2 linked regions of the Thiosocius teredinicola genome follow. The protein of the gene in region 2 interacts with the protein of the main gene of each other region in a pairwise test. Links are inferred from orthologs where the notes say so. Each region holds a gene or a part of one and is shown on either strand. Other genes may lie near its edges.

What was found.
Region 1: the proteins of B1781_RS22055 (region 2) and mrdA interact in binary tests that used the Escherichia coli proteins (3 or more experiments, as listed by UniProt). The link is inferred for Thiosocius teredinicola from one-to-one orthologs.

Annotation. Positions count from the first base shown.
Region 1 is NZ_CP019936.1:4,380,504-4,389,820, reverse strand. The notes cover bases 3,955-6,903. They hold mrdA (penicillin-binding protein 2), read right to left. Parts: upstream 6,388-6,903; coding sequence 4,522-6,387; downstream 3,955-4,521. Other genes in these bases: mreC (rod shape-determining protein MreC), read right to left, coding at 6,874-6,903; mreD (rod shape-determining protein MreD), read right to left, coding at 6,392-6,877; rodA (rod shape-determining protein RodA), read right to left, coding at 3,955-4,525. In the rest of the region: B1781_RS20735 (D-amino acid aminotransferase), read right to left, coding at 1-55; B1781_RS20730 (D-alanyl-D-alanine carboxypeptidase family protein), read right to left, coding at 63-1,199; B1781_RS20725 (septal ring lytic transglycosylase RlpA family protein), read right to left, coding at 1,495-2,376; mltB (lytic murein transglycosylase B), read right to left, coding at 2,373-3,386; more of rodA, read right to left, coding at 3,386-3,954; more of mreC, read right to left, coding at 6,904-7,824; B1781_RS20695 (rod shape-determining protein), read right to left, coding at 7,898-8,947; Asp-tRNA(Asn)/Glu-tRNA(Gln) amidotransferase subunit GatC, read left to right, coding at 9,167-9,317. UniProt on the Escherichia coli protein: Catalyzes cross-linking of the peptidoglycan cell wall. Responsible for the determination of the rod shape of the cell. Is probably required for lateral peptidoglycan synthesis and maintenance of the correct diameter during lateral and centripetal growth.
Region 2 is NZ_CP019936.1:4,658,667-4,667,601, reverse strand. Bases 1,687-4,763 are described here. They hold B1781_RS22055 (penicillin-binding protein 1A), read right to left. Parts: upstream 4,420-4,763; coding sequence 1,954-4,419; downstream 1,687-1,953. Other genes in these bases: B1781_RS22060 (hypothetical protein), read right to left, coding at 1,687-1,937. Also shown: B1781_RS22065 (citrate synthase), read left to right, coding at 57-1,352; more of B1781_RS22060, read right to left, coding at 1,353-1,686; B1781_RS22050 (pilus assembly protein PilM), read left to right, coding at 4,781-5,854; B1781_RS22045 (PilN domain-containing protein), read left to right, coding at 5,856-6,422; B1781_RS22040 (type IV pilus inner membrane component PilO), read left to right, coding at 6,419-7,009; B1781_RS22035 (pilus assembly protein PilP), read left to right, coding at 7,009-7,524; type IV pilus secretin PilQ, read left to right, coding at 7,536-8,935. UniProt on the Escherichia coli protein: Cell wall formation. Synthesis of cross-linked peptidoglycan from the lipid intermediates.

The sequences.
Region 1 (9,317 bases), 280 kb from region 2 along the record:
CCTGATCTTTCGGCACGTATTCGCCATTGAGGTAGGCGAGCAGGGAGTCGTTCATTGTTCTTTTACTCAAACATCATCAATACGCTGTCGACAACCGTGCGCCAGATGCCACCCTCGGGCACGTCTTCGAGTGCCACCAGCGGCTTGCGGGTAACCAGTTCGCCATCGAGTTCGATGACGACCTCGCCGAGCTTCTGGCCTTTGCTGATCGGTGCCTCGATACCCGATTGGATATCGGTGCGTGCGTTCAGCTTTTCATACTGCCGCCGTGGGATCGTGACATACAGATCCTTGTCCAGGCCGAGCGAGACCTCTTCCTGCTCGCCCATCCACACGCGGGTGCGGGTCAGGCGGTCGTTGGCGCCGTACAGGCGGTGCGTTTCGTAGAAACGAAAGCCGTAGTTCAGCAACGACTGGCTCTCGACGGCGCGCGCCTTTTCACTCTCGGTGCCCATAACCACCGACACCAGGCGCATGTTGTCGCGCTTGGCCGACGCCACCAGGCAGTAGCCGGCGGCCTCGGTGTGGCCGGTCTTCACGCCGTCGACTGCGGCATCGCGCCACAGCAGGTTGTTGCGGTTGTGCTGGCGGATGTCGTTGTAGGTGTATTCCTTGACGGCGTACAGCTTGTACAGCTCGGGGAACTCGCGAATCGTCGCCTCGGTGACCAGCGCGATGTCGCGCGGCGTGGTGTAGTGCTCCGGGTCGGGCAGACCGGTGGCGTTGACGAAGTGGGTGTCGAGCATGCCCAGGCGGTGCGCATGGTTGTTCATCAGGTTGGCGAACGCCTCTTCGCTGCCGGCCACGTGCTCGGCCAGCGCGACGCTGGCATCGTTGCCCGACTGGATGATCATGCCCTTGAGCAGTTCTTCGACCGATACCCGTTTGTTGACCTCGACAAACATCCGCGAGCCGGGCGTTTTCCACGCCTTTTCGCTGATCAGCACCGGGTCGGTGAGGGTGATCGAGCCACCGCGCAGCTCGCGAAACACCACGTAGGCGGTCATGATCTTGGTCAGGCTGGCGGGCTCCAGGCGCTGTTCGGCGTCTTTGGCGGCCAGCACGATGTCGCTGTCCATATCGACCAGCAGGTAGCCGGTGGCGGCGACCGTCGGTGGCGCGGGTGCGGGTGCGGCGACGGCCATGCCCAATGGCGTCAAGAGCAGCGCGAAGAGGGAAGCAATGAGGGTTTTGAGCACGATACTGCGTTCCTGAGTTCGGTAGGTAAAAGTCGGCTAGCTAAGGCTTGTTAACGAAATCCTAGGATACGGGGTGCGTGCCGAGTGTGCCGCACTCCCTATGTCGAATGGCTCACGCTTTGAACCGCTTTCGGCGTGGCGACATTCTAACGCCACAGCGCCGCTTGGGGCAGCGCTGGGCCACGAGGCGGGCCTGGACGAGATCCGGGGCTGCTGTAGATCTGTTCTGGATGTGCTGCCGGTCAGGCCTTCGCCGCCGATGCAGGGGGTCAGACAGCGCGCCGGGTCGGGCGGTTCACTCGATGATGACAATCGGTTCGGCGACGCCGAACTGATGCATCTGCGCGCTGACCTGGTCGGCGGTCTCGACCGATGCCAGTGGTCCGACCTGCACGCGGTGCATCTGGCCGTCGGCCGTCACGGTCGGCGACACCCGTACCGTACGTGCCAGGCCATTCTGCAACCGCTGACGCAATTGCTCGGCATTGTGGCTGCTGCTGAATGCCCCGGCCTGCAGGTAGATGCGCGGTGCCTTGGCGACCTGTTCGGGCGGCAGCGGTGGCGCCGTCGGCTCGACCGAGGGCGGTGCGGCCGGCGCGGTCGTGGCGGCGACCTTGGTTGCGCCCTGCGGCCCGGACGGATCGATCGTGCGGACCTCGACCAGCGCGGTGCCCTTGCCGAGCATGCCGATACGCGAGGCGGCGGCGTACGACAGGTCGATGATGCGGTTTTCGTGGAACGGGCCGCGGTCGTTGATCTTGACCACCACCCGGCGGCCGTTCTCCAGGTTCACGACCTCGGCGTAGGTCGGTATCGGCAGTTCCTTGTGCGCCGCGGTCATGCGGTACATGTCGTAGGTTTCGCCGCTGGAGGTGCGCCGGCCGTGGAACTTCTTGCCGTACCACGAGGCGATGCCGCGCTGCTTGAAGTTCTTGTGGTCGCGCATCGTGTGATAGCGCTTGCCGAGCACGACATAGCTGACCGGGTTGCCGTAGCGGCTGTACGGTTCTTCTTTCGGCACCGCGTCGGGCACGCTGCTGACATCGCGATGCTCACCCGGACCGTCCTGATCGTCGTCGTAGGTCGGCCCACGCGAACCGCAGCCGGCCAGCAGGCCCGCCGTGATTGCGCCGATCAACAACCAGCGAAGCGAAGTGATGCGCTTTGCCTTGTTCACGGTTGCTTGCCTGCGGTTTTCTGCGCGTCCAGGCCCTGCTGGTACTCGGCGAGAATCGCCTCACTGAGCTGGTACACGGCCATCGCGTACTTGGTGCGCGGGTTGTAGCGCATGATCGAATAGAAGTTATTCGAGCCGACCCAGTATTCGGTGCCGGTGTCGGTTTTGAAATCCATCAGGCTGACCTTGCCGCCGGTGGCGATCGAGTCGTCAAACTTGATGCCTGCGCTGCTCAGCTGGGTGGCGGTGAGCCGCGGTTTGGCGCCGGCATCGACGAACGCCTTGTGCTTGCCCGTTACGCTCGATGCGGGCGTGGTGACCGGTCCGCCACGCTTCCAGTTGCCCTTCTTGACGAAGTAGTTGGCGACGCTGCCGATCACGTCGACCGGGTTCTCCCAGATGTCGCGGTGACCGTCGCCGTCGAAATCGACCGCGTACACGCGGAAGCTGTCGGGCATGAATTGCGGCATGCCCATGGCGCCGGCATACGAGCCGGTGGGCATGGTCGGCGCGATGTCTTCTTCTTTGGCAAAGCGCAGGAAGTGGCTGAGCTGCTCGCGGAAGAATTCGCCACGTCGCGGATAGTGAAAGCCGAGGGTATGCAGCGCGTCGAGCACACGGTGCCCGCCGGTAAACGCGCCGTAGCGGGTTTCGACACCGAGGATGGCGACGATGATCTGCGGCGGCACACCGTATTCTTTTTCGGCACGCGCGAGGGTGTCGGCATGCTGGCGCCAGAAGTCGACACCGCCGTGGATGCGTTCGGGCTTGAGAAAGATTGCACGGTACTCGGTCCAGTTCAGGGTCTTTTCCGCGGGCCGCGAGATCGCCTCGAGGATGCGCTTTTGCGTAACGGCCTGGTGCAGCGTCTTGGTCAGATCGTCACGCTTGAAGCCGTGGCGCTTCACCATGTCGTTGATGAATTCGTTGCGCAGTTGGTCCGGCGTTTTGGCGCGGACGGTGCCCGCCAAGGCGAGCGTACAACACAGTAACAGGATAAATCGCTTCATCAGGTCGGCAACAATCGTCGATGAGTGTGAATGGACATGAGGATACCGAAGCCGGCCATCAGGGTCACCAGTGATGTCCCCCCGTAGCTGACAAGCGGTAAGGGTACACCGACCACGGGCAGCAGGCCTGTGACCATGCCGGTGTTTACGAACAGGTACACGAAGAAAACCAGGATCAACGCGCCGGAGATCAGGCGCGTATAGGTATCTTGCGCGCGGGTGGCGATGTACAGGCCGCGCACGATCACGAAAAGGTACAGGGCAAGCAGCACGAGCACGCCGATCAGGCCGAACTCTTCCGACAGCACGGCGAAGATGAAGTCGGTGTGACGCTCGGGCAGAAAGTCGAGTTGTGATTGGGTGCCGTTGAGCCAGCCCTTGCCGTACAGCCCGCCCGAACCGATCGCGATCTTCGATTGGATGATGTGGTAGCCGGCGCCCAGGGGATCGTTTTCCGGATCGAGGAAGGTCAGCACGCGCTGCCGTTGGTAGTCGCGCATCAGGTACCACACGGCCGGCGCGGCTGCGCCGCCGGCGGCGATCAAGGCGGCGATCAATCGCCAACTGATGCCGGCAAGAAACAGTACGAAGATACCGGCGCTGGCGACCAGTAGCGAGGTGCCGAGGTCGGGCTGCTTGGCGATCATCAGCACCGGCACGACGATCAGCGCGGCGGCCACCGCCAGGCGTTGCCAGGTTGGCGGCAGCGGTTTCTCGGCCAGGTACCAGGCGATCATCAGCGGTACGGCGATCTTGACCATCTCGGAGGGTTGGAAACGGATCACGCCGAGATCGAGCCAGCGCTGCGCGCCTTTGCCGATCTCACCGACCACCAGCACCGCGATCAACAAGATGACGCCGACGCCGTACAGCCAGGGGCTCCAGCGGCGCAGCGTCGTCGGGTTGAGCTGCGCGACTGCCAGCATCACGACCAGCGCGAGCAGGATGCGCAGCGTCTGGCGTTCGACCTGGGCCAGGTTCTGGCCGGAGGCCGAATACAACACGAGCAGGCCGAAGCCGCACAGCAGCAACACGCCGACCAGCAAGGGCAGGTCGATATGGAATACCGCCAGCAGGCCCTGGCGGCGGTTCGGGTTGGTCGGGGTCAGGTCGCCGAGCTGGCGCGGTGAGTAGCTCACGTGCCTTCTTCCGGTTGTGGCAGCGGCGCGCGCTCTTCCGGCGGCAGCAGGTAGGCGTCCATGATGGCGCGTGCGATCGGTGCAGCGACCGATCCGCCGTGGCCGCCGTTCTCAACCACCACGGCGACCGCGATTTGCGGGTCGTCGATCGGCGCATAGGCGATGAACAAGGCGTGGTCGCGCAGCTTCTTTTCCAGTTCTTCTTCGTCGTATTCCTCATCCTGGGCGACGGTGAAGACCTGTGCAGTGCCGGTCTTGCCGGCAATGCGGTATTTCTCGTTGCGGATACGCTTGGCGGTGCCACGCCGACCTTCGACGACGTTCGCCATGCCGGTGTGCACATCGATCCAGTTCTGCAGCTGCTTGATCGGTATCTGGTGCGCGCTCGGCGGGATCGGCGCGATCTCGCCGGTGTCGCGCGAGCGCAGGTGGTCGACCACGTGCGGCGTGTAGAAGGTGCCGTTGTTGGCGATCGCCGCGGTGGCCGCTGCCAGTTGCAGCGGTGTCGTCAGAAAATACCCTTGCCCGATGCCCATGATCAGCGTCTCGCCCGGGTACCAGGGCTGGTTGCGCGCCCGGCGTTTCCATTCACGCGACGGCAGCAGGCCGGTCGACTCGCCGACCAGGTCGATGCCGGTCTGGCCGCCGAAACCGAACTGCGACAGGAAGGTGTGCAGGCGATCGACGCCGACATCGTAGGCCAGCTTGTAGAAGAACACGTCGCACGACTGCACGATGGCGTTCTCCACGTCCATCGAGCCGTGGCCGGTCTTCTTCCAGTCGCGGTAACGGTGCGCATTGCCGGGCAGGCGGAAGAAGCCGGGGCAGTAGACACTGGAATCGTATTGGATAACACCTGTCTCAAGACCAGCGAGACCCATGAAAGGTTTCACTGTCGAGCCGGGCGGGTACTGGCCACGCAATGCGCGGTTGTACAGCGGACGCGCATCGTCCTGCTGCAAGGCCTGGTAGTTCTTGGTGCTGATGCCTTCGACGAACAGGTTCGGGTCGTAGCCGGGTTGACTGACGAAGGCCAGCACGCCGCCGTTCTTCGGGTTGATCGCCACGGCCGCACCGTTGTTGTCGCCGAACGCATCCATCGCCACCTGTTGCAGCTCGATATCCAGATGCAGGTGGATATCGACACCGGGCGCCGGCGGTGTCTGCTCGAGGGTGCGCACCTTACGTCCGGCGGCATTGACCTCGACCTGTTCGAAGCCCACCGAGCCGTGCAGCGCCGATTCGTACGACTTCTCGACGCCGTTCTTGCCGATGTGGCTGGTGCCGGCGTAGTTCGACACATCGATCTGTTCGAGGTCGCGTTGGCTGACGCGTCCGACATAGCCGAGCACATGTGTGGTTTTCAGGTCGTGCGGGTAGTGCCGCAGCAACTGCGTCTTGATATCGACCCCGGGAAAACGGTGGCGGTGCACGGCGAACTGCGCCGTCTCTTCCTGGGTGAGGTTCACCCGGATCGGTACGCTGTCGAAACGCCGCTTGCGCTTGCGCAGCTTCCAGAAGCGTTCGAGGTCTTCTTCGCTGATCTCGATGATCTGGCCGAGACCGGCCAGGGTATCGTTGAGGTTGCCGGCCTGTTCGGGGGTGATCTCCAGGCTGTAGGCGGGCCGGTTCTGTGCCAGCAGCACGCCTTTGCGGTCGTAGATCAGGCCGCGCGTCGGCGGCAGCGGCACAACCTTGACGCGGTTCTCGCGCGACAAGGTGGTGAAGTGTTCGTGGCTGACGACCTGCAATTGCACCATGCGCCAGACCAGCGCACCGACCGCGAGCAGCACCAGCAGGCCGCCGATGATCGCGCGGTTCAGAAACGCCTGGCTTTCGCGGATGGTGTCTTTGAGCTGCATGGTCTCAGATGACTTTGAAGTGACGCCGCACCTTGCGCAGCGTGACGAACACCCAGGGCCACAGCAGCGCGCCGATCAACGGCACCACCCAGTATTCCAGGCCAGGCGTGGTCTCACGGGTGGCGCCGATCACCCACAGCGACAGCAGGTGATCGATGACCAGCAACAGCATGACGCCCAGCGATTGCTGCCAGAACGGGAACACGCGGATGCGTTGATGCAATTGTATGGCGATGAAGAGCACGATCGACAGGCCGAGTGCATGTTGCCCGAGCAGGGTCGCCGTCAGTACGTCGAGCACCACGCCGACGATGAAGCCGCTACCGACGCCCACGCGGTGCGGTAGGGCGATCGCCCAGTAGATCATCACCAGCGTGACCCATTGTGGCCGAAACGCCCTCGACCACTCGGGCATCGGCAGTATCGTCAGCAACATGGCGATACAGATGGTGACGACGATCACCACGCGACCCTGGGCGACACTGCTCACTCTTCGCCCTCAATGACCTGTTCGGTAGGTTTCTGCGCTGGCTTTTCGGCCGGTTTCTCGGCGGTCGGGGATGCTGCGTCGGCCGCATCTTCGCCGCCTTCGGGCGACACGCCGTTCGGCGATATCGCGAGCTGGTTCGGCACCGTCCATACCAGCAGCACTTCGCGGCTGCGATCGAGATGCGCGCGCGGCTGGGCGAGTACGGTCGAGAACGGCGCATCCGGCGAGCGGTCGATCCGGGTTACCGTGGCCACCGGGTAGCCGGGCGGGAACTTGCCGCCAAGCCCGGAGGTGACCAGCAGGTCGCCTTCGACGATGTCGGAGTTGGTCGGCAGGTAGGGCAGTCGCAGTTCGTCGATCCGCCCGGTGCCGACGGCGATAGTGCGCAGGCCGTTGCGCAACACCTGTACCGGCAGCGCGTGGCTGCTGTCGGTGATCAGCAGCACGGTCGACGACAGCGGCGTGACGCTGGTCACCTGGCCCATGACCGCGTGCGCGTCGAGCACCGGTTGGCCCTCGAACACCCCCGAGGTGCCGCCCTTGTTGATGATGACCTGCTGTTTGTAGGGATCGAGGTCGACCGACGACAGCTCGGCGACCAGCACACGGTCGCCGACCTTGAACGAGGAATCGACCAGGTCGCGCAGGCGCATGTTTTCGGCCTGTAGCGATTCGTACTTCTGCAGTTCGGCACGCAGTCGCAGGTTCTGTTCGCGCAGCAACTCGTTCTGTTCGAGCAGGGTATCGCGGCTGCTGGTGGTCGTGCTGAGCCACTCGGACGCCGAAAACGGCAGGTCGGCCATGTATTGCAGCGGATAGGTGATGAAGGCCAGGGCGCTGCGCAGGTCCTGCAGGTGGTGGTAACGATGATCCATTACCAGCAGGGTCAGCGACAGAATGACGGCGGCCACCAGCCGCGTAGCTTGGGACGGGCCTTGTGCAAAGATCGGCTTGATTGCGACGCTCTCCGTTCTTGCGATTTGTCACACACGGCGGCTGCCCACGCCACCGTGAAAGGGGTCACTCGACCGTGAAGATCTCGCCCCCACGCTCGTCCATCAGCTCCAGTGCACGACCGCCACCACGCGCCACGCAGGTCAGCGGGTCTTCGGCGATCACCACCGGCAGGCCGGTTTCCTCTTCGATCAGACGGTCGAGGTCTTTGAGCAGCGCGCCGCCGCCGGTCAGCACGATGCCGCGCTCGGCGACGTCGGCGCCGAGTTCCGGCGGGGTCTGTTCGAGGGCCTTCTTGACGGCATCGACGATGCCCGACAGCGGCTCCTGCAATGCCTCGAGGATCTCGTTGGAGCTCAGCGTGAAGCTGCGCGGCACACCCTCGGCGAGGTTGCGGCCTTTGACTTCGAGCTCGTGAACTTCGTTCCCGGGGTAGGCCGAGCCGATCTCTTTCTTGACCCGTTCGGCGGTGGCTTCACCGATCAGCGTGCCGTAGTTGCGGCGCACATAGTTGATGATGGCCTCGTCGAATTTGTCGCCGCCGATACGCACCGAGTTCGAGTACACGATGCCGTTGAGCGAGATGATCGCGACCTCGGAGGTGCCGCCACCGATGTCGAGCACCATCGAGCCGCGTGCCTCGTCGACCGGCAGGCCGGCGCCGATCGCGGCCGACATCGGCTCTTCGATCAGGTAGACCTCGCGTGCACCGGCACCGGCGGCCGATTCCTTGATTGCGCGGCGTTCGACCTGGGTCGAGCCGCACGGTACGCATACCAGCACGCGCGGGCTGGGGCGGATCAGGCGGGATTCGTGCACCTTATGAATGAAGTACTGCAGCATCTTCTCGGTGACGGTGAAGTCGGCGATCACGCCCTCTTTCATCGGCCGGATCGCGGTGATGTTGGCCGGGGTACGGCCGAGCATCTTCTTGGCCTCTTCGCCGACGGCGGCGACCGATTTGGGGCCGCCGGGACCACGGTCCTGACGAATGGCGACGACCGACGGCTCGTTGAGCACTATTCCCTGGTCACGGGCGTAGATCAGGGTGTTGGCGGTGCCGAGGTCGATCGACAGGTCGTTGGAGAAAAGTCCACGAATACGACGAAGGAACATGCTGTGATTTCCGGTGGCCGGTCGGGCGACCTGTCTTGCGAGGGCCTCGACCTAAAACGAATATGCAGTGTACTGAGGAACCATGCCCCAGAAAGAGGCGTAATCTAGCAACGGCCCCGGTGTTCGGCAAGCGCATTGGTTCGCAGTTGGTTTCGACCGTGCGCCGTAATGTGTTAATTTCGCGTCCTCGTTCGTGTCCAACCGAAGCGGCTGCATACCATGTCTCTGTCTGCTGATGATGTTGCAAAGATAGCTCACCTTGCGCGCCTCGCGGTGTCGCCGGATGAAACCGAGTCGATGGGCAAGGAGCTGTCGAATATCCTCGACCTGGTCGCGCAGATGGATGCCGTCGACACCGACGCCGTGCAAC
Region 2 (8,935 bases):
TCCGGTTGTGTTAGGCTTTTGCGCCTAGCTTCAAATCAGCCTAGAGGAACGGCCACATGTCTGACAGGAAAGCCACCCTCACCTTCAGTGATACCGGAAAGTCTATCGAGCTTCCGATTCACTCCGGCACTGAGGGTCCCGATACCGTTGATATCACGTCGCTCTATGCTCAGGGCAAGGTATTTACGTTCGATCCCGGCTTTGTCTCGACCGCCAGCTGCAACAGCTCGATCACCTACATCGACGGCAACGAGGGCGTGCTGCGCTATCGTGGCTACCCGATCGAGCAGTTGGCCGAAAAGTCTTCGTTTATCGAGGTGGCGTACCTGCTGCTGTATGGTGAGCTGCCGAGCAAAACCGAACTCGATGACTTCAATAGCGTCATCACGCGGCACACCATGATCAATGAGTCGCTGCTGCGTTTCTTCGAAGGCTTTCATTACGATGCGCACCCGATGGCTATGATGGTCGGCGTGGTGGGTTCGTTGTCCGCCTTCTATCACGATTCGACCGATATCAGTGACCCGCGCCATCGCGAGATCAGTGCGCACCGCCTGATTGCGAAGCTGCCGACGATCGCAGCCGCCTGCTACAAGCACAATGTGGGCGAGCCGGTGATGTATCCACGCAACGATCTGAGCTACACCGGCAACTTCTTGCAGATGATGTTTTCCACGCCGTGTGAAGACTATGAAGTGGACCCGCTGGCCGAACGCGCCATGGACCTGCTGTTCATTCTGCATGCCGATCACGAACAGAACGCGTCGACCTCGACTGTACGGCTCGCGGGCAGCTCGGGAGCCAATCCCTTCGCCTGTATCGCCGCTGGCACGGCTTCGTTGTGGGGGCCGGCTCACGGTGGCGCCAACGAAGCGGTTCTCGACATGCTCGAGCAGATCGGCGATGTGAAGAACATCGACAAGTATCTCGCCAAGGCCAAGGACAAGGACGATCCGTTCCGCCTGATGGGCTTCGGCCATCGCGTCTACAAAAACTACGATCCGCGCGCGAAGATCATTCGCGAGGTCTGTTATCAGGTCCTCGAGAAACTCGCGGATACCAACAATCCCTTGTTCGAGTTGGCGATGCGCCTCGAAGAACTCGCGTCGAAGGATGACTACTTCCTGGAGAAGAAGCTCTATCCGAACGTCGATTTCTATTCGGGTATCATCTACCGCGCGCTGGGTATCCCGGACAGCATGTTCACCGTCATGTTCGCTATTGCGCGTACCGCCGGCTGGGTGAGCCACTGGATGGAAATGCTCGATGACCCGAAACACCGCATCGGCCGTCCGCGCCAGTTGTATCAAGGTGCGGGCAAGCGCGACTACCTGCCAGTCGATCAGCGTTGATCAGTGGCTGGCAGTCCTTTCAACGAGGGCTGCCAGTTCATCCTGGCTCAGTGCGGCCAGCTTACCGCCGCCGATCGGATCTCTTGGCGGGTCGCTGCGTTGTTGCGGCGGCATAATGATCAGCTCCACATTACTGTCGCCGGCCTGGAAGCGTAGCGCTGGTAGCGCCTCGATCCGGCCTCCGGAGTAATGCATCCTCGCCTCCGTCTCGCGCCACGGGGTGCGTTGGTCGCTCAGGTGCATGATCACCTGTTCGGGCGTGTCGGCGGTCAGCAGCAGGCGAATGACATCGACCGGACCGTCGCCGTTGACCAGAGACCCGATTAGTCTTGGCTGAAACGCGTCAAACTGCCGCATTGCTTCGATCGCCATGCGGCGGTTTTCGTGAAGCTGCTTTGCCTGCTCCGGCTTGAACAACTCGCGGTAGTCCTGAATGGCGGCGCGCATGGTTGCCGCATCCGGTTGACCTGGTTTGAGTCTGATTCCCAGTTCTTGCGCCACCTGGCGCAGCGCGGTTGGAAGTTCCAGGCTGTCTTCTACCACCCGTTTGGCAACGTCGGCGATCAGTCGTCTGAGATCGTTCATATGCTGCCGATGATCGTCAGAACAGATCCTGGGTCGGCGGGGTGGTGGTTACCGGCTGCGACGATACGGTGCCGGTGTTCGTGGTGCCGCCGGCGTATTCGGGCGCATTCTCGGCCATGAACAGTTCGAAGATGGCGTCTTCGGTGGCCGCACTGGCACGTGCCCCAGTGCGTGGATCGATGCGCATGCGCACGATGCCTTTGGGCATGGTCGGCTCGACGTCGGGCACATCGTTCAACGCGGTGCGCATGAACTCGATCCAGGCGGGCAGAGCTGCTTTGCCGCCGACTTCACCGCGTCCAAGCTTGCTGTTGTCATCGAAGCCTACCCAGACGTTTGCAACGATATTCTGGTTGAATCCGTTGAACCAGGCATCGCGTTGGTCGTTGGTGGTGCCGGTCTTGCCCGCGATGTCTTTTCGACCCAACTCGCGTGCCTTGGTCGCGGTGCCGGCGCGGATAACGTCCTGCATCATCGAATACATCAGGTAGCGATTACGCTCATCCAGTACACGCGGCGCGACCCTGGGCTGTTGGTCGGTAGCCGACTCGTTGGGTGGCGCGGCGCTCTCTTCCGCTTGGTCAGTGGGTGTTTCGGCAGCAGTATCTGCGACCACCGCGGGGCAGTCCTTGCAGACCGTCAGCGGGTTTGCTCGATAGATCACGCCGACGTCTGATTGCTCGATGCGATTGATCATGAAGGGCTCGACGCGGTAGCCACCGTTGGCCAGCACCGCGTACCCGGTCGCCATCTGCAGCGGCGTTACTTCAGTGCTACCCAGTGCGAGTGACAGGTTGTGGGGGATTTCTTTTGGATCGAAGCCGAATTTTGCGATATGTCTGACCGCGTTATCGATGCCCATCGAGCTCAGCAAACGTATCGAAACCAGGTTGCGCGACTTGGTCAGTGCATAGCGCAAGCGGGTCGGGCCGAAGAACTTGCCCGAGTAGTTTTCCGGCCGCCATGCGCCTTCGAGGCTCGGGTCTTCGAACACCACGGGCGCGTCGTTGATCAGGCTGGCTGGCGTAAAGCCGCTGGCCAGCGCCGCCGAGTAGATGAATGCCTTGAATCCCGAACCGGGCTGACGTTTCGCTTGGGTGACGCGATTGAACTTGCTGTGATAGAAGTCGTATCCGCCTACTAGGGCGCGGATCGAACCGTTGTTCGGGTCGAGCGCGATCATCGCGGCAGCGACGCGCGGAATCTGCGATAGCCGCAGAACTTTCTTGTCGTCCTGCTCAACCCATTTCACCCGGATGAGGTCGCCGGCAGCAACGACGTCAGCGGGCTTCTTCGGCGCCGGTCCGCGGTTGTCCAGTTCGATATACGGACGCGCCCATTCCATTTGTTTCCAATCGACGGTTCCGGTCGAGCCTTCGCCCAAATAAACACTCGCCGCTTTGTCGTCGACAGCCGTTACCACGGCCGGCAGCAGTTCGCCGACGGTCGGGTGATCCGCGAGAATGGCGTCCAGTTCTTCCGGTTGCGTGGGCACGCTGTCGAGCTGACTTTCGGGGCCGTAATAGCCGTGGCGGTCGCTGTAGTCGTCGAGGGCGTGACGCAATGCCCCGTTGGCGGCGCTCTGCTCCTCGGCCTTCAGTGTCGTATAGACCGAATAGCCACCGGTGTACGCATCTTCCCCAAAGCGGTCGACCATCTCGGCGCGTACCATTTCGGCGGCGTACGGCGCCTCGATCTGGATGTCGGGCGAGTATCGGCTCGCCGTGACTGGTTGCGCGTGGGCTTCGTCGTACTGTGCTTGGTCGATGTAACCCAGTTCGAGCATCCGCGACAGCACGTAGTTGCGGCGTGCGATGGCACGCGATGGATTGGTTAATGGATTGAAGGCAGACGGAGCCTTCGGCAAGCCCGCTATCATGGCGGTCTGGGCAAGATCGAGATCTCCGACCGTTTTGCCGTAGTACACGCGCGCCGCTGCGCCGACACCATAGGCGCGATGACCCAGGTAAATTTTGTTCAGATAGAGCTCCAGGATCTCTGCTTTGCTCAACTCGTTTTCAATGCGCAGGGCGAGAAATATCTCGCTGATCTTGCGGGTAAACGTCTTCTGACTGCTCAGGTAGAAGTTGCGTGCGACCTGCATGGTGATGGTACTGCCGCCTTGGCGTTTCTCGCCGGTCAAGGCGAGTTGGATGCCGGCGCGCGCCAGACCGCGATAGTCGACACCCGGATGGGTGTAGAAATTGGCGTCTTCGGCGGCGAGGAATGCCTGGATAAGACGCTCCGGCAGTTCTTCGTGATCCAGCGGTATCCGGCGCTTCTCGCCGAACTCCGCGATCAGTCTGTCGTCACGCGTGTAGACCTTCAACGGCACCTGCAAGCGGACGTCGCGCAGGTTGTCGATTTCGGGGAGCTCGGGTTCGAGATAGTAGTAGGCGATGCCGACAGCAGCGGCCCCGGCGAGCACGCCGAAGATCCCCAGCCACAGCCCAAACTTAAAAAATTTCCAGAACCACTTCATTTATTGCATTCGCCGACTACAGAGATTTAAAAGCGTGCCGATACGTTGGCCAAGAGGGTCGTAATACTAGCTCGAAAAGCCCTGCTACAGGGTGTTGAGCACGCAAATCCGCGACCCGGATGAAACAGAAATGTCGGGGAGTCCGGTTGCCGAGAATCACGCGAGTGGTAACAGGCTTGAGGTCGAAAAGACCGTACTTAGTTCCCCTATGAGTGCGAAATCCTTCAAAAAAATGATGAGAAGGTTTTATACTTAGGCGAATTAATTAAAGAAAAACCTCCAAGTTGCCGTTAGTACTCCCGATCCCGGGACGCAAGGCACTCGGGCAGGCACACCAAAGGAAGTCGGAAGCTAATCAGTCATGGGCCTTTTTACCCAGAAGAAGGTGCCGCTACTCGGACTGGATATCAGTTCAACAGCGGTGAAGTTGCTCGAATTGAGTCAACATAATGGCCGTGGGGGTGTCCGTTATCGCGTAGAGAGTTACGCGGTGGAGCCGCTTCCCTCAACGGCAGTCGTTGAGAAAAACATCGCTGATGTCGAGGCGGTCGGCAAGGCGATCCGCAGCGTTGTCCGCAAGGCGGGTACCCGCAATAAACGGGCGGCGGTGGCCGTTTCCGGATCGGCAGTCATCACTAAGGTGATTTCGATGCCGGCGGCGCTCTCCGAATCTGAAATGGAGAGCCAGATCCAGCTCGAAGCGGATCAGTACATCCCGTACCCCCTCGAAGAGGTCAACATCGATTTCCAGGTCCAGGGGCCGTCGGAAAACAGCCCGGAACTGGTCGATGTACTACTGGCGGCATCGCGTAGCGAGAACGTCGATGACCGGGTCGCGGCGCTGGAACTCGCCGGGTTGACCTGTGACATCGTCGATGTCGAGGCCTACGCGATGGAAAACGCCTGCAGCCAGCTGGCCGACCAGTGGCCCAACGCGGGTGAAGATCAGATCATCGCCGTCGCCGATATCGGCGCGACGACGACCACCCTCAACGTCCTGCACAACAACCGCATCATTTATACGCGTGAACAGAATTTCGGTGGGCGCCAGCTGACCGAAGAGATTCAGCGTCGATACGGCTTGTCGGTGGAAGAGGCCGGCATGGCGAAGCGCCAGGGCGGTCTGCCGGACAATTACATCCCGGAAGTCCTCGAGCCGTTCAAAGAAGCGATGGCACAGCAGGTCAATCGTTCCATCCAGTTCTTCTATTCGGCAAGTGCGTTCAACAACGTCGACTTGGTCGTTTTGGCGGGCGGCAGCTCGTCGGTACCGGGTATCGACGACCTGATTCAGGAGCGTCTTGGCGTTGAAACGGTGATTGCCAATCCGTTTGCGAACATGGCGGTTGCTTCAAAGGTTAAACCACAGGTGCTCAGTAACGACGCTCCGGCGTTGATGATCGCTTGCGGACTGGCACTGAGGAGCTTTGACTAACATGGCGCGCATTAACCTATTACCTTGGCGAGAAAAACTGCGCAAGCAGCGTCGCCGTGACTTCGGCCTGATGGTGCTTGGTGCCTTGGTGGTGACCTTTCTCGGTCTCTTCTACTGGCACATGTTCAATCAGGGAATGATTGACAACCAGAACGAGCGCAACCGCATTCTGGAGGGCGAAATCGCCACGATGAACAAGGCGATAAAAGAGATCGAGGAGCTCGATCGCACCCGCCAGAAGCTGATTGCCCGCATGAAGGTGATCGAAGACCTGCAGGTCAGTCGCCCTCAAATTGTGCATCTGTTTGACGAGTTGGTGACGGTTGTGCCGGATGGAGCCTATCTGACGAAAGCTGTGCAGGCCGGCAAGAAACTGGTGCTGGATGGTCGCGCACAGTCGAACGCCCGTGTCTCGACCTATATGCGAAATATCGAGGCCAGCCCCTGGCTGAACGATCCCAAGCTCAAGATCATCGAGCACAAAGACGAGGACCGTAAAGCGGCGGCGGGGAGCACCTTCCAGTTGGATTTGGTGCAGGTTGTGCCCAAAGAGGAGGCTGCCCAATGAACATGCAGGAACTCAACGAGCTTGATTTCAGCAACATCGGTGACTGGCCGGCCATCGTCAAGGCGATCCTGATCATCATCGTGTGCGCGCTGGTTGGTGTGGGCTGGTATTACCTTGATACCGAGGCGCAGTACGTCGAGCTCGAACGTGTCGAGCGGATCGAACAGGACTTGCGTGGAGAATTCGAAGAAAAGCAGCAAAAAGCGGCCAATCTCGAAGCCTACCGGGCGCAGCTGAACGAAATGCGCGAGTCATTCGGTGCGATGCTGCGTCAGTTGCCGAACAAGACCGAGGTCGCCGACCTGCTGGTGGACGTCTCGCAGACCGGTCTCGCAGCCGGGTTGGAATTCGAATTGTTCCAACCGCAGTCAGAGATCCCGAAAGACTTCTACGCAGAGCTGCCGATCAAGTTGCGAGTCATCGGCACCTATCACGAGTTTGGTGAGTTCGTCAGTGGCCTGGCGGCGTTACCGCGAATCGTCACTGTGCACGACGTTTCCATCGCACCGCGCCCTAATTCACCGGGTGAACTGATCATGGAAGCGACCGCTCGTACGTACCGTTATCTTGATGAGGCAGGTGGCTGATGATGAAGAAGTTCATCCCATTGATGGTGCCTCTGTTGCTGGCCGGTTGTGTCAATACCGACAAGTCTGATCTGCAGACCTATATCGACGATGTGAAGAGTCGTCAGGCGTCAGGTATCGAACCGATTCCGGAGATCAAGCAGGTGGTGGGGTTTGTCTACGCGGCCAAGAATCGTCGCGATCCCTTTACGCCGCAGGAAGACGAAACCGCCGCAACGGAGTCTGTGTTGGATACGGGAATCCGTCCCGATCCGAATCGGCGCAAAGAAGAGTTGGAGTCATATTCGCTCGACTCGCTGCGCATGGTAGGAACGTTGGAGCAGGAACAAGCGACCTGGGGTCTGGTCAAGACCTCGGATGGCACGATACATCGCGTGGCGACGGGCAATTATCTGGGCCTGAATGACGGCAAGATCACACGCATCAGTGAAGACAAAATAGAGCTGATTGAACTCGTACCCACTGGTTCAGGCTTCTTGGAAAAAGAAGCAGCATTGGCACTGGGCGAGGAATAGGAGAAGGCACAATGGTTAAGAAGGTAAAGGCACGCAACAAGGCACTCTTGGGGATAGTGCTTGCATGGGCCTTCCTGTCCGATGCACTGGCTGGCCAGCTGCAGGACGTGAGTTTTTCGGCATTGCCAGGTAACCGTGTCGAGGTCGTCCTGACGACCAGCGAAGCGGTGTCGAACCCGGTATCGTTCACGACGGATAACCCTGCACGTATAGCCATCGATCTTCCGGGCACGACCAATGGTTTGCCGCAGAAGGTAACGCCGATTGCCATCGGGGTGGCGCGCAGTGTGACGGCGATCGAAGCGGGTGACCGCACGCGCGTCGTGATCAATCTGCTCGAATCGGTTGGGCACGAAGTGAAGACCGAGGGTAACAAGGTCATCATTGATGTCGGCGCCGGCAGCGGTGCGGGCAGCATGTCGGCTGCGGCGCCGGCCGCCGCGACGGCTTCGTCACACAGCGTGGCCAAAGGCAAAGGTGGTGCCGGACTGGAAAACATCGATTTCCGCCGTGGCCCCGAAGGTGAAGGGCGCGTCGAGATCGAACTCTCCGATCCGTCCATCGTGGTAGATATGCGTCAGCAGGGCAACTCAGTCGTGCTCGATTTCATGAACACCGCGATTCCGGAACAGCTGGCACGCACGCTGGATGTCATGGACTTCGCCACCCCGGTCAAGTCGATTCAGACGCGTCCGAACGGTCGCAATGTACGCATGACGATTGCGACCGGTGGTGAGTTCGAACATCTGGCATACCAGGCGAACAACAACTACACCGTCGAATTCCGGGCCCTGACCAAGCAGGAAAAAGAGGCTCGCCTCAAGGCTCAGAAGGTTTACGAAGGCGATCGCCTGTCGCTGAACTTCCAGGATATCGAGGTGCGTGCCGTACTGCAGTTGCTGGCGGATTTCACTGGCCTCAACATGGTGGTCAGTGACACGGTATCCGGTCGCATCACACTGCGCCTGAAGAACGTCCCCTGGGATCAGGCGATGGATATCATCCTGAAGACCAAGGGTCTGTCGATGCGCAAGACCAACAACGTCATTCTGGTTGCGCCGACCGAAGAGATTGCTGCCCGCGAAAAGCTTGAGCTCGAATCTCAGCAGCAGATCGCAGAGTTGGCACCGTTGCGTTCGGAGCTTATCCAGATCAACTATGCGAAGGCGGAAGATCTGGCCAAGTTGCTCAAGTCTCCGGACAACAAGTTGCTAGGCGACCGTGGTAGCGTGTCGATCGACGAGCGTACCAATACGCTGCTGGTCCAGGACACGGCGGCCAAGCTGAGCGAGATCCGCGCCCTGATTGGGGATCTGGATATCCCGGTTCGCCAGGTGCTGATCGAGTCGCGGATTGTCATTGCCAACAACGATTTTGCCCGTGACCTCGGTGTCAAGCTTGGTTTCTCGGC